One region of the Tatumella sp. UBA2305 genome, then DNA from elsewhere that is predicted to be linked to it. Evidence: predicted binding sites of a transcription regulator. Region 1 holds the regulator's gene; each other region holds the start of a gene.

Region 1 (4,220 bases):
TCGGTAACAGTTATTCTGCCGCAGGGTATTTCTCTGCGGTTTCTTTAATCAGCTGCTGAAGTTCGCCACGCTGATACATTTCAATAATAATGTCACAGCCGCCCACCAGCTCTCCGTCTACCCATAACTGTGGAAAAGTTGGCCAGTTTGCATATTTCGGTAACTCGGCACGAATATCCGGATTCTGCAGGATATCGACATAGGCAAAACGCTGGCCGCAGGCTGAAAGTGCCTGAACCGCCTGAGCGGAGAAACCACAGCTTGGTAATTTAGGGGAACCTTTCATATACAGCAGAATAGGGTTTTCAGAAATCTGAGTCTGAATTTTTTCGAGAGTGCTCATAGTACTTCCTTCGGGACAAAACGACATGTTTTGTTATTGTAGCGATATCAACCCGCCAGTGAAAACGACATTTTTCATCTACTACATAAAAGTTCACTTATATGGCATTTCGCGTTAAACCGTTAACAACTGCAGGATGAAAAATTCAGTCGCATGAAGTTTCATCAAAGATATGTGGCTTAATTACCTGTTTATGCTCAATTTTACGTCAAAAAACTTCTCGTAACAGATTCCGGAAAAAAGACCTTAACATTTAATAAAATTCTGGATTAGAATGAATTTGGGGCTGACTGAAAGGTCAGATGTTATTTTTTAATTTTGTCCGTCTTTTTCAGGACATTTAACCTGTAACCTGACAACTATGCGTCTACTGATCACGCTTTTTATTCTGGCTGTAGCACAGCTTTTTTTCAATGTCGCAGAGGCATCGCCTCGAACCGCGGTAAATGCCACATTTCACAAAACCACCCGTAAAGCTGTCACCGAAGAGGATGCACGCCGCAAGCGAAGACCGATTAAGACGACCAGTAGTCGACATAAAACCCGTCAGCCCCTGATCCATCGGGTGAAACACTTCACCAGTCAGCGTAAAGTTAAACATAGTCGTACAACGAAAGAATCTCTTCATCTGGCAAAGAATCGCAGACATGAAACTAAAAAGTATGGCCGTCATCGCCCCGCAGCTATAAAAACGACGCGTCATCCATCCGCCACACTGGCCGCTATCCGGATGAGTAAACAGCATCGTTTGCGTTATCAGAAAGCCCGTGCGACCGCGATGGTTAAACTGATGGATCAACTCGGGAAGCCTTATCAGTGGGGAGGAACCTCTCCGCATACCGGATTTGACTGCAGTGGTCTGGTTTATTATGCCTATAAAGACCTGGTGAATTTCAAAATTCCCCGCACTGCGAATGAAATGTACCATCTGCGCGACGCAGCACCGGTAAAACGTGATGAGTTGGAAAAAGGTGACCTGGTGTTCTTCCGTATCCATCGTCACGGCGCAGCTGACCATGTTGGTGTCTACCTGGGTGATGGTAAATTTATTCAGTCACCTCGCACCGGTAAAGATATCCAGATTACTGCGTTAAGTAATGAATACTGGCAGCGTCACTATATTGGCGCACGTCGCATGATGACACCGAGCACCGTCCGTTAATTTTTCTTTCCCGCCCCGGAAAACAAACTGCACCTTAAACGCCGAGAGTAAGGTGCAGTTTTTTATACTGAGAGCAAGCTGCCTGACCCATCCCCCCTTTTCCCCAACGTTGCTTGCAGAATTGAGTCGCTGGTAACCTCTACCGCAGCAAAGTCACCGGCATTTCCCGACAACAAAAAAAACCGGCACCAGACTGACCCGGTGACCGGTCCTGACAACTTAACCACACAGGCTGGTCGTCGATGGCTGAACCTGTGCGCGACGATTAATGCAATATGGCCGTAAAACTGAAGGCCATAATCATCAGCAACGCTACGACAGTAGTTGTCAGTGCAAGCTTAAGATCAGTATCCATCAGAACTCCTTTAGGCACACTAAAAGTAGGGAGATAGTTATAATCCCACACTGGTGCGCAAAAATCTCGTTTTATTGTGGCAGCCTTGCTAGAATTGCCGGTCTTTGTTGCGCAAATTCCTCAGCTGCTGTTTTTTTACCGGTTGTCTTCCCCGGACTCTCCCCTGACCTCTGAGTTCCCATTAAGACTGGTCAGTAGAATGCTGAACTGACGCAAACGATTAACATATTAAAAATCAATATATTATTTTTTTAAAACCAGGAGTACTCACTGAATGGCAACTATTAAAGACGTGGCAAAGCGTGCAGGGGTTTCGACCACCACTGTGTCCCATGTCATTAATCAGACCCGTTTTGTTGCGGAAAACACACGGAAAGCGGTCTGGGAAGCGATAAACGAGTTGCACTACTCCCCCAGTGCTGTCGCCAGAAGCCTTAAAGTCAATAATACCAAGACGCTGGGCTTACTTTCGACAACACTCGAAGCCCCATATTTTGCCGAAATTATTGAAGCTATTGAAAAAAAATGCTTTGACCACGGCTATACCCTGATTTTGGGTAACGCCCACAACGATCTACAGAAGCAGCGGGCTTACCTGTCAATGATGGCGCGCAAACGCGTAGACGGGCTTCTGGTCATGTGTGCCGAATATCCGCAAGAGCTGCTGGATATGCTGGAAGAAAACCGCAATATTCCGATGGTGGTGATGGACTGGGGGGTGTCACGCGGAGACTTTACAGACACGGTGCTGGATAACGCGTTTCATGGCGGATACCTGGCAGGGCGTTACCTGATTGAGCGGGGTCATCGTGATATTGGTTGTATCCCGGGACAAATGGAAAGAAATACCGGAGGTGGCCGGCTGGCAGGTTTTCTGAAAGCTCTGGAAGAGGCGGGGATCACTCACCGTGAAGAATGGAGCGTCCAGGGGGATTTTGAACCCGAGTCTGGTTACAAGGCGATGCAGAAAATACTTGCGCAACCTCAGCTCCCGACTGCGGTATTCTGCGGCGGGGATATTATGGCCATGGGAGCCATTTGCGCTGCAGATGAACAGGGACTGCGGGTGCCCCAGGACATCTCCATTATTGGCTACGATAATGTGCGCAACTCTCGTTACTTCACGCCGGCACTCACAACCGTTCACCAGCCAAAAAGTGAATTAGGCGAAAAAGCGCTTGAGATGCTACTCGACCGCATAGTGAACAAACGCGAAGAACCTCAAACCATTGAAATCCATCCGACACTGATAGAACGTCGTTCGGTAAGCGACGGTCCGTTCCACGACTACCGGCGCTAACCACCTCAGTCACTCCCTGAGCCATTCCTGGTTCAGGGTGGCAGTATCTCCCAGGTACTCCAGGATCCAGCGTAAAGCCGGCGAAGTACGTTGTTCTGACCAACTCACGCAACATGGACTTTCCGGAAACGGAACGGGTAGTTTCAGTTCTTTCGCTTCTCCGCTCTCTAATAGCGGCCGTGCAAGGTGGCCGGGGACCATAGCCACACACAATCCTGCCCTTACGCAATCCAGACCAGTCTGCCAGTCCGGTACGGTCATCCGACGTTGGTTATCCAGAGTCCAGGTCATCCTTCGCGGTAATTCCCTTGAGGTATCCTCCATAACCAGTGATGGCCATGCACGAAGCTGCTCCTCGCCCGACTGAGATTCTCTTGCCAGGGGATGTCCGGCACTGACGATACAACGCCAGTTAAGACGTCCCATATCCTGGAACGCATAACGCCCGGCTACCGGGACCGCCTGAGTCGCCCCAATCGCCATATCAACGCGGCCTGCGGCTAATGCATCCCAGACCCCGTTAAACACCTCTTCATAGATATGCAATTCAACATCCGGGAAGTGTCGGTAAAAGTCGATGGTCAGTTGCTGCATTCTGGAACGTTTAACGATACAGTCCATCGCAATACTGAGTTCACCACGCCAGCCGTTTGCCAGTTGCTGGCACTGACGCCGGGTTTCCTGCATTTTTTTGATAATCCCCCGACCTTCGCGAACAAAATGTTCACCTGCGGCCGTCAGTATCACATCACGGTGCTGTCGCTCAAACAATGAGACTGCCAGCCACTCCTCCTGTTGTCGCACGGTATAACTGATGGCTGAGGGTACCCGGTGTAACTCTCTGGCTGCCGCACTAAAGCTACCATTCCTCGCCACTGCATCCACGACTTCGAGCGCATATTCTGACCACATAGCAACCTTTCAATATTTTTCACAGTTGGTTGCAAATAATAACGGTTCACAACCCTCCACGCACCCTTTTAAACTCTGGCGCAAATTTCCACGAGGAGGATCGATGCGTCATCCGGTAATCTTTTTAGTCTATCTGTCATTACTCAGT
Region 2 (4,220 bases), 360 kb from region 1:
TCAAACGACATTGCGTAATACCACGCGTTGGTCTGAGACGCGCCAGCGCTACCTCCTTTCTGCAGTTACGGCGGGGACGGTCACCGAAGATGCCGACGGCTCAGTCTGGGGGATCAGAAAAATGAACTCCAGCGATACTGTCGACAAAATCCTGACTAACCAGACTAACCTGTCCACCAAATTCGATACCTATGGTATTCACCATAATGTCAGTACCGGACTTGAGCTTACTCAGGAAAATTATGTTTCTTATCCTTACGCTTTTAGTAGTAATGCCGTAAACCTGCTGGATCCGGACTCTGATACTTCAGTGACCCGAACTGCCGGTTATGGATCGAAAGCGCGTACTAATACGCTCGGTGTATATGCGTTTGATACGGTTAAGTTGCCATATCGCTTTGAGCTCAACGGCGGATTAAGGCTGGATAGTTATAAAACGCATTACACGGCAGGGAGTGCTACAGGTACCAGTGACCTTAGCCACTCCGGAAATCTGGTTAACTGGAAGGCTGGTGTGCTTTATCACCTGACCAGTGAAGGTAATCTCTATCTTAACTACGGCGTTTCCCAGCAACCACCAGGTGGAACCGACTTCAAACTGACCGATAATTCTACCGACCGTGTATCACGTGGCGGTGAAAACATTGATTTTAAACCTGAGCGGGCCGAAACCTCAGAACTCGGGACCAAATGGTCATTACTGAACAAAAAGCTGTTGCTCAGCGCAGCACTGTTCAGAACCAATATTAAGAATGATGCCGAACTGGATGCAACGACTAATGAGTATGTGCAGACAGGATCAAAACGGGTAGAGGGATATGAGTTGACCGCTCAGGGAGACATTACCGATACAGTACATCTGATGGCGGGTTATACATTACAAAATACCCGTACTGATCAGACCTCGGCTACCAGTGACGGGTCCGACTACATACCGTTTACACCAAGGCATGCATTCACCTCATGGGCAACCTGGGATGTTACTGATGCGGTTACTATCGGGCTTGGGGCACGTTATACCGGCAGTATGCATAAGATTAAAGACAGTGCTTCGGGAACCCCAGCCAGTGTCGATCATTACTGGGTCGCAGACTCAATGGCTACGTGGCGGGTGAATTCCACTCTGGATCTGCAATTTAACCTGTATAACATGTTCAATAAGAAATACATTGCTGCACTGAATCGCAGTGGTTATCGCTACACACCAGGCACACCCCGGACCTGGATGCTGACGGCCAACGTTCATTTCTGACAGCGAAAACCGTTTCCCGTGGTGTGTGCCACGGGAAACGGTGAGCGCTTTTGCGGAACAGGATAATATATACAGTTCCGTTACAGAGTTATCCTGTTGCCCGCAATTTGTGGAACAGGCAGTTATTTATCTGTGACGCTTACTGAGCTGGCCGCTGAGATAGCGCGGCTGACAGCTTCGTCGATAGTTTCACCGGTGGCTAAGGCGACACCGAGTCGGCGGCGACCTTCAATTTCCGGTTTACCAAACAGACGTAACTGCAACCCGGCACCAACGGCCTGTTCTACGGCCGAAAAACGTACATCCTGACTGGTTAACTCTGGCAGGATCACCGCAGATGCGGATGGACCATACTGGCGTACCCCTCCAACCGGTAAACCAAGGAAAGCTCGAACATGCAGGGCAAATTCTGACAGATCCTGAGAAATCAGGGTCACCATTCCTGTATCATGCGGGCGAGGCGAAACTTCGCTGAAGATAACGTCATCACCACAGACAAACAGTTCAACACCAAACAGACCATAACCACCCAGCGCCTTAACCACCGACTCTGCAATCTGTTGAGCCCGTTGCAATGCTAAATCACTCATGGCTTGTGGCTGCCATGATTCGCGGTAATCCCCGTCCTCCTGACGATGTCCGATGGGCGCACAGAAGTGAATTCCGTCGGCAGCATGGACGGTGAGTAGTGTAATTTCAAAATCAAACTTCACCACTGCCTCGACGATAACCCGTCCCGCACCGGCACGACCACCTTGCTGGGCATACTGCCAGGCTTTTTCCAGCCCTGATTCATCACGAATAAAACTCTGACCTTTACCCGAAGAACTCATGACGGGTTTGACGATACAAGGAAAACCGATTTCGTGAGCGGCAGCCACAAACGCCTGCTGGCTGTCAGCGAACCGATAGTCGGAGGTGGGAAGTGCCAGTTCTTCGGCCGCCAGGCGGCGGATGCCTTCGCGGTTCATGGTCAGTTTTGCAGCACGAGCCGTTGGAACAACATGTACACCTTGTTGTTCAAGTTCCAGTAACTTATCTGTCGCAATGGCTTCAATTTCCGGAACCACATAATCAGGTTTTTCTTTGGCAATAATCGCCGCCAGCGCTTCGCCATCCAGCATATTGATGACATAGCTACGATGTGCCACATGCATTGCCGGTGCGTCAGCATAGCGGTCAACCGCGATGACTTCGACACCCAGCCGCTGACACTCCAGGGCGACTTCTTTCCCCAGTTCACCAGAGCCTAATAACATGACACGTGTTGCTGACGGACGCAGTGCAGTTCCGAGAGTTACCATTATTTCCACCCGTTAATTCTGTTCAAAAACTGCCGCACAGTATAAAGGAAAACGATTGCGCAGGCATTAGCAGGCGATTTCTTTTTTATAATGGTAAAGTCTTGCTATGAGACGGACAGCTACCGTCGTGACACTGTCACCTTTAATCACTGTAGTCGATGTTTTTTCGGCGGAATACGACCCAATTTTTCAGGACAGATACGATGAAAATTCCTAATGCGGCAAGACATCCTCATACAATGGTGATGCACGGTGATACCAGAATTGATGACTATTACTGGCTTCGGGATGATGCAAGGTCCAGCCCGGAAGTGTTGGATTATCTGCGACAGGAAAATAATTATTGTCAGCAACAACTGGCCCCGTTAAAAGCACTGGAAGAGACACTCTACCAGGAGATGGTAGCGCGTATTCCACCAAAAGATCACTCCGTTCCTTATCTTAAAAATGGTTTTTTGTATCAGCAACGTTTTGAAGCAGGGGGCGAATATCCGTTATGGTATCGGGCCCCGGAAACGACGCAGGGAGAACCCCTTTGGCAGTGTCTGATTGACTGTAATAAAAGGGCAGAAACTCATCCGTTCTACAGTCTCGGCGCCCTGGACATTACCACGGACAATACTCTGATGGCGGTTGCAGAGGATTTCCTCTCCCGGCGTCAATATGAAATCCGGTTGTATGATTTACATGAATACCGCTGGTTTCCGGAAGTGCTGACGGGTGTTTCTCCCTCACTGATGTGGGCCAATGATGGTCGCACGTTATTCTATGTGCGTCAGGATCCCGAAACATTATTACCCTGGCAGGTGTGGTGCCATGAAGCGGGTACGCCGGTCAGCCAGGATCAACTGGTCTATCAGGAGGATGATGACAGTTTTTATGTCAGCCTCGGGAAAACGACTTCTGAAGATTACATCGAAATTATTATCGACAGTACGACAACCAGCGAAATTTGGCTGGTAGATGCCAGTCAACCTCGTTCCGAACCTGAGTGCTTTTTACCCCGCCGGGAAGGGCATGAGTATGGGCTCGATCATTATCAGCAGCAGTTTTATATCCGCTCAAACACCGCCGGTATTAACTTTGCCCTGTACAGTGCCGACGAGTGCCAACGGGATGAAATGCACTGGAAAACGCTGATACCGGTCAGGGAACACCGGGTTCTGGAAGATTTTCAGGTGTTCCGCGACTGGCTGGTGACAGAAGAGCGGGAAAACGGGTTAAGTTGCCTGTCACAATATCATCGTTTCCGTGATGAACAGCGGTTGATCAGCTTCGATGACCCGACTTATGTGACCTGGCTGGGTTACAACCCGTCGCCGGAAACTTCGCAACTACGCTACGGTTACTCTTCAATGACAACTCCGGCCACTACCTACCAGCTCGATCTTGACAGTGGTGAACGCAAAACCCTGAAACAGAGCGCGGTGAAAGGGTTTTCGGCCGTTAAGTATCACAGCGAATATCTCTGGCTGACAATGGATGATGACTGTCAGGTTCCGGTATCGCTGGTTTACCGGAAAGACCTGTTCAGGCGTGGGGAAAACCCCTTGCTGGTATACGGGTATGGTGCCTACGGCAGCAGCATGGACGCAGATTTTAGCAGTAGCCGACTCAGCCTGCTCGATCGGGGATTTGTGTATGCCTTAATTCATATTCGTGGT
Region 3 (4,220 bases), on a different contig from region 1:
TCGTGGAAATAAAGGTCGTTTTTTCGCGGCTGGCATTTTCCAGCGCATCCTGGTAGCGTTTACGTTCAGTAATGTCGCGACCAAATCCCATCAGCCCGCTACGTTTGCCCACACGGTCGTAGTAAGGAACTTTACGAATTTCAAAACAGGCTTTTTTTCCATCCGGGTACTGCAACCACTGTTCATAGGTCAGAGCAACGTTATGACGGAAGACTTTCTCATCGGTCTCCAGAATTTTCTCTGCTGTATCGGCATCATAAATATCTTTAGGGGACAGACCGACCAGCTGTTTTTCAACTCTGCCGGTCAACAGTTCAACAGCCCGGTTACAGCCCGAAAACTTACGATCAATATTTCGGTAAAATACCAGGTCCGGTGACGCATCGAGGAAGGAACGCAAAAACGTTGACTGCTGTTCAAGCTCAATTTGCGTTTTTTCACGACTCGCCATCTCTTCCCTGAGCTTATCCATGGCATGTTCGCGGGCCTGCTCCGCTTCCTTACGCACGTTAATTTCCTGGTTCAGCTGCTGGATGTTTTCTTTTAATTGTTGGTTGAGCTGTAAATCACGTTTACGCATCTCCTCCAGTTTATCCACCAGCCTGGCGAGACGTTGTCGGGAATCTTCCAGTTGGTCAACCACTACCGACAGAAAATAAACCGCCCAGGGAGTAATCAGTAAGCCAAAGAATACCGATCGAACGACATCAATGCTCTCTACCCGCCCTTGAAGAACCAGCGTGACGGCCATCTGGACAATCATGGCCAGTACCACCAGCGCTGAAGCCAGAAGTAAAGAGAAACGGACCAGGCCAAGTTTGACCATGAGATCCACGTAATATTGTGCTAGCAGTCTTATTTGTTTCATAACGCGCTCCCTGACAGTAGCCTCCATCATATCCTAAAATGTTGTCACAGAAAGGACAGAGGGGAAATTACCACCAGGGATCACCGGAAATATCAGGTAGAAAATCGATTTTGCGGAAGCCAGGGGATGAGTACCAGGGGAATAGTCTCTGACCTCATCCAACCTTCAAGTGAGAATGAATATAAATACCAATTTTATGCATCATTAATCATCGTATGGTTTAATTAATTTTACTAATATGAGCTACCGTAAGATGCAAAAATGACATTATAAGAAAAACAGATATATTAGTGGCTAACGCCGAGCATTGTAGCATTTTCTGCTGCAATTCCCCCTGGCACCAGCATGGTGCAGTTATTGTGGCACTGCACTATAGTGAGACAGCTCACACTTATCTACGCCTTCACCACCGAAACAAACCTCCTGATGGTCCAGTAAATTCATAATAATCATAATGATAGATAAAAATTGTCAATAACAACTTAAAACGCGCCACTATTTGACCTGACTTCACTTTCCCGATAAGTTGGAAATCCACTGGAAGCTTTCTGTGCGGATTCACTTTCCGCCATATTTATGCAGTAGCAGAGGTTCCCTGTAACAAGTTCCCGGCACTTGTCACATCGACTAAACCAGTCCTGGCTATAGGGCGATAAAGGAATAACGGCGCAACCTTGTGCGTTCATTCTGTCGCCTTCACTGAGCATGTCTGACTGCCGGAATATTAAGGGTCTATAGAGCCCGGGGAGGTTCACTAAATGTTGTATGATAAATCCCTTGAAAAGGATAACTGTGGTTTTGGTCTGATCGCCCATATAGAAGGTGAACCGAGCCATAAAGTAGTACGTACCGCCATCCATGGCCTGGCCAGAATGCAACATCGCGGTGCAATTCTTGCTGACGGCAAAACCGGAGATGGCTGCGGACTGCTGTTACAAAAACCTGACCGTTTCTTCCGCGTTGTCGCTGAAGAAAAAGGCTGGAGGCTGGCCAAAAATTATGCTGTTGGTATGCTGTTTATGAGCACCGATGAAGCAAAAGCCAGTGCGGCACGTCAGATTGTCGAAGAAGAGATTATTCGCGAAACACTGTCAGTGGTCGGATGGCGTGAGGTCCCGACCAATCAGGACGTTTTGGGCGAAATTGCACTCTCCTCCCTGCCTGATATCCAGCAGATATTTATTAATGCACCAGCTGGCTGGCGCCCGCGTGATATGGAACGCCGTCTGTATATGGCACGCCGCCGGATAGAAAAACGCGTTGAAGCACTGAATGACAGTGATTTCTATGTGTGCAGCTTCTCAAACCAGGTAAATATCTACAAAGGGTTGTGCATGCCTGCCGACCTGCCACGCTTTTATCTGGATCTGGCTGATTTACGCCTGGAATCTTCTATTTGTCTGTTCCATCAGCGCTTTTCTACCAATACTGTGCCTCGCTGGCCACTGGCTCAGCCATTCCGTTATATGGCGCACAATGGCGAGATTAATACCATTGCCGGTAACCGTCAGTGGGCACGTGCTCGTGCATACAAATTCAATACGCCACTGATTCCGGATCTACAAAATGCGGCGCCATTTGTTAATGAAACAGGCTCGGATTCCAGTTCAATGGATAATATGCTGGAGCTGTTCCTGAGTGGCGGTATGGACCTGATCCGCGCGATGCGCTTACTGGTACCACCCGCCTGGCAGAACAACCCGGATATGGACCCGGAATTACGTTCCTTCTTCGACTTTAACTCGATGCATATGGAGCCCTGGGATGGCCCGGCGGGGATTGTTATGTCGGATGGCCGCTATGCAGCCTGTAACCTGGACCGTAATGGCTTACGCCCGGCCCGTTATGTCATCACCAAAGATAAACTGATTACCTGTGCTTCAGAAGTCGGCATCTGGGACTATCAACCCGATGAAGTGGTAGAAAAAGGCCGCGTCGGTCCGGGTGAACTGATGGTTATTGACACCCGTGAAGGGCGTATCCTCCATTCAGCAGAAACCGATAATGACCTGAAAAGCCGCCACCCTTATAAAGAGTGGATGGAGAAGAACGTTAAGCGCCTGGTGCCTTTTGAAGAGTTACCGGACGAGCAGGTCGGCAGCCGTCAGTTATCCGACGCGATGCTGGCAACTTACCATAAGCAGTTTGGTTACAGCAGCGAAGAGCTGGATACCGTATTGCGGGTACTGGGTGAAAATGGCCAGGAGGCTGTCGGTTCAATGGGTGACGATACCCCCTTTGCCGTACTCTCCAGCCGTCCACGTATCATTTATGACTATTTCCGTCAGCAATTCGCTCAGGTGACCAACCCGCCAATCGATCCGCTGCGTGAAAACCACGTCATGTCACTGGCGACCAGTATCGGCCAGGAAATGAACGTTTTCTGTGAAGCTGAGGGACAGGCACATCGGGTAAGCTTTAAATCGCCGATTCTCCTCTATTCAGACTTCACCCAGCTAACCACGCTGGAAGGCAAATACTACCGTGCCGATACCCTGGATTGTACATTCGAACCGGACAACGAAACGCTGGAGCACGCTATTCATCGCCTGAATGACGAGGCAGAAGAGCTGGTTCGCCAGGGAACAGTACTGCTGGTGCTTTCCGATCGTCAGATAAGTCCGGGCCGTTTACCGGTACCCGCTCCAATGATCGTTGGTGCAGTACAGGCACGTCTGGTAGAAAAAAATCTACGTTGTGATGCCAACATCATTGTTGAAACGGCCTCAGCCCGCGATCCGCACCACTTTGCGGTACTGTTTGGCTTTGGTGCCACTGCCGTGTATCCATGGCTGGCTTACGAGTCTCTGGCTCAGATGTGCGATAGCCGGGTGATCGAAAAAGATTACCGTAATGTGATGCTGAACTACCGTAACGGCATCAACAAAGGTCTGTACAAAATCATGTCCAAAATGGGCATCTCAACCATTGCTTCTTACCGTTGTTCCAAACTGTTTGAAGCCGTTGGTCTGCACCAGGATGTGACCCGTCTGTGCTTTCAGAACGTGACCAGCCGTATTGCCGGAGCCAGTTTTACTGACTTCCAGCAGGATTTGGTTAACCTGGCCAAACGTGCCTGGCTGCAACGTAAGACTCTGGAACAGGGTGGCTTACTGAAGTACGTCCACGGTGGCGAATACCACGCTTATAACCCGGATGTCGTCGGCACCCTGCAACAGGCAGTTCAAAGCGGTGAATACAGCGACTATCAGAAATATGCTGATCTGGTCAATCAGCGTCCGGCAGCCACGTTCCGTGATCTGTTGCAACTCCAGCCAGGCGAAGACACCGTCAGCATTAATGTTGATGATGTCGAACCTGCCAGTGAACTGTATAAACGTTTCGATACCGC

Evidence for each region. The regulator PurR, encoded in region 1, represses purine synthesis genes. The targets are predictions, from matches to a motif close to CANGCAAACGTTTGCNTG.
Region 2: a site for PurR is predicted at 2,601-2,618, ahead of purT (formate-dependent phosphoribosylglycinamide formyltransferase). Genes of this name have one in related genera too.
Region 3: a site for PurR is predicted at 1,534-1,551, ahead of gltB (glutamate synthase large subunit). Genes of this name have one in related genera too.

The regions. Positions count from the first base shown of each region.
Region 1 is NZ_DDVT01000015.1:612,782-617,001, forward strand. It holds gene B3Z23_RS09230 (Grx4 family monothiol glutaredoxin) at 11-343, opposite strand; gene B3Z23_RS09235 (C40 family peptidase) at 705-1,505, shown strand; gene B3Z23_RS09240 (YnhF family membrane protein) at 1,771-1,860, opposite strand; gene purR (HTH-type transcriptional repressor PurR) at 2,135-3,160, shown strand; gene punR (DNA-binding transcriptional activator PunR) at 3,170-4,072, opposite strand; gene punC (purine nucleoside transporter PunC) at 4,176-4,220, shown strand, end outside.
Region 2 is NZ_DDVT01000015.1:251,534-255,753, forward strand. It holds gene B3Z23_RS07550 (catecholate siderophore receptor Fiu) at 1-1,252, shown strand, start outside; gene purT (formate-dependent phosphoribosylglycinamide formyltransferase) at 1,375-2,556, opposite strand; gene B3Z23_RS07560 (S9 family peptidase) at 2,760-4,220, shown strand, end outside.
Region 3 is NZ_DDVT01000021.1:256,987-261,206, forward strand. It holds gene arcB (aerobic respiration two-component sensor histidine kinase ArcB) at 1-868, opposite strand, end outside; gene gltB (glutamate synthase large subunit) at 1,627-4,220, shown strand, end outside.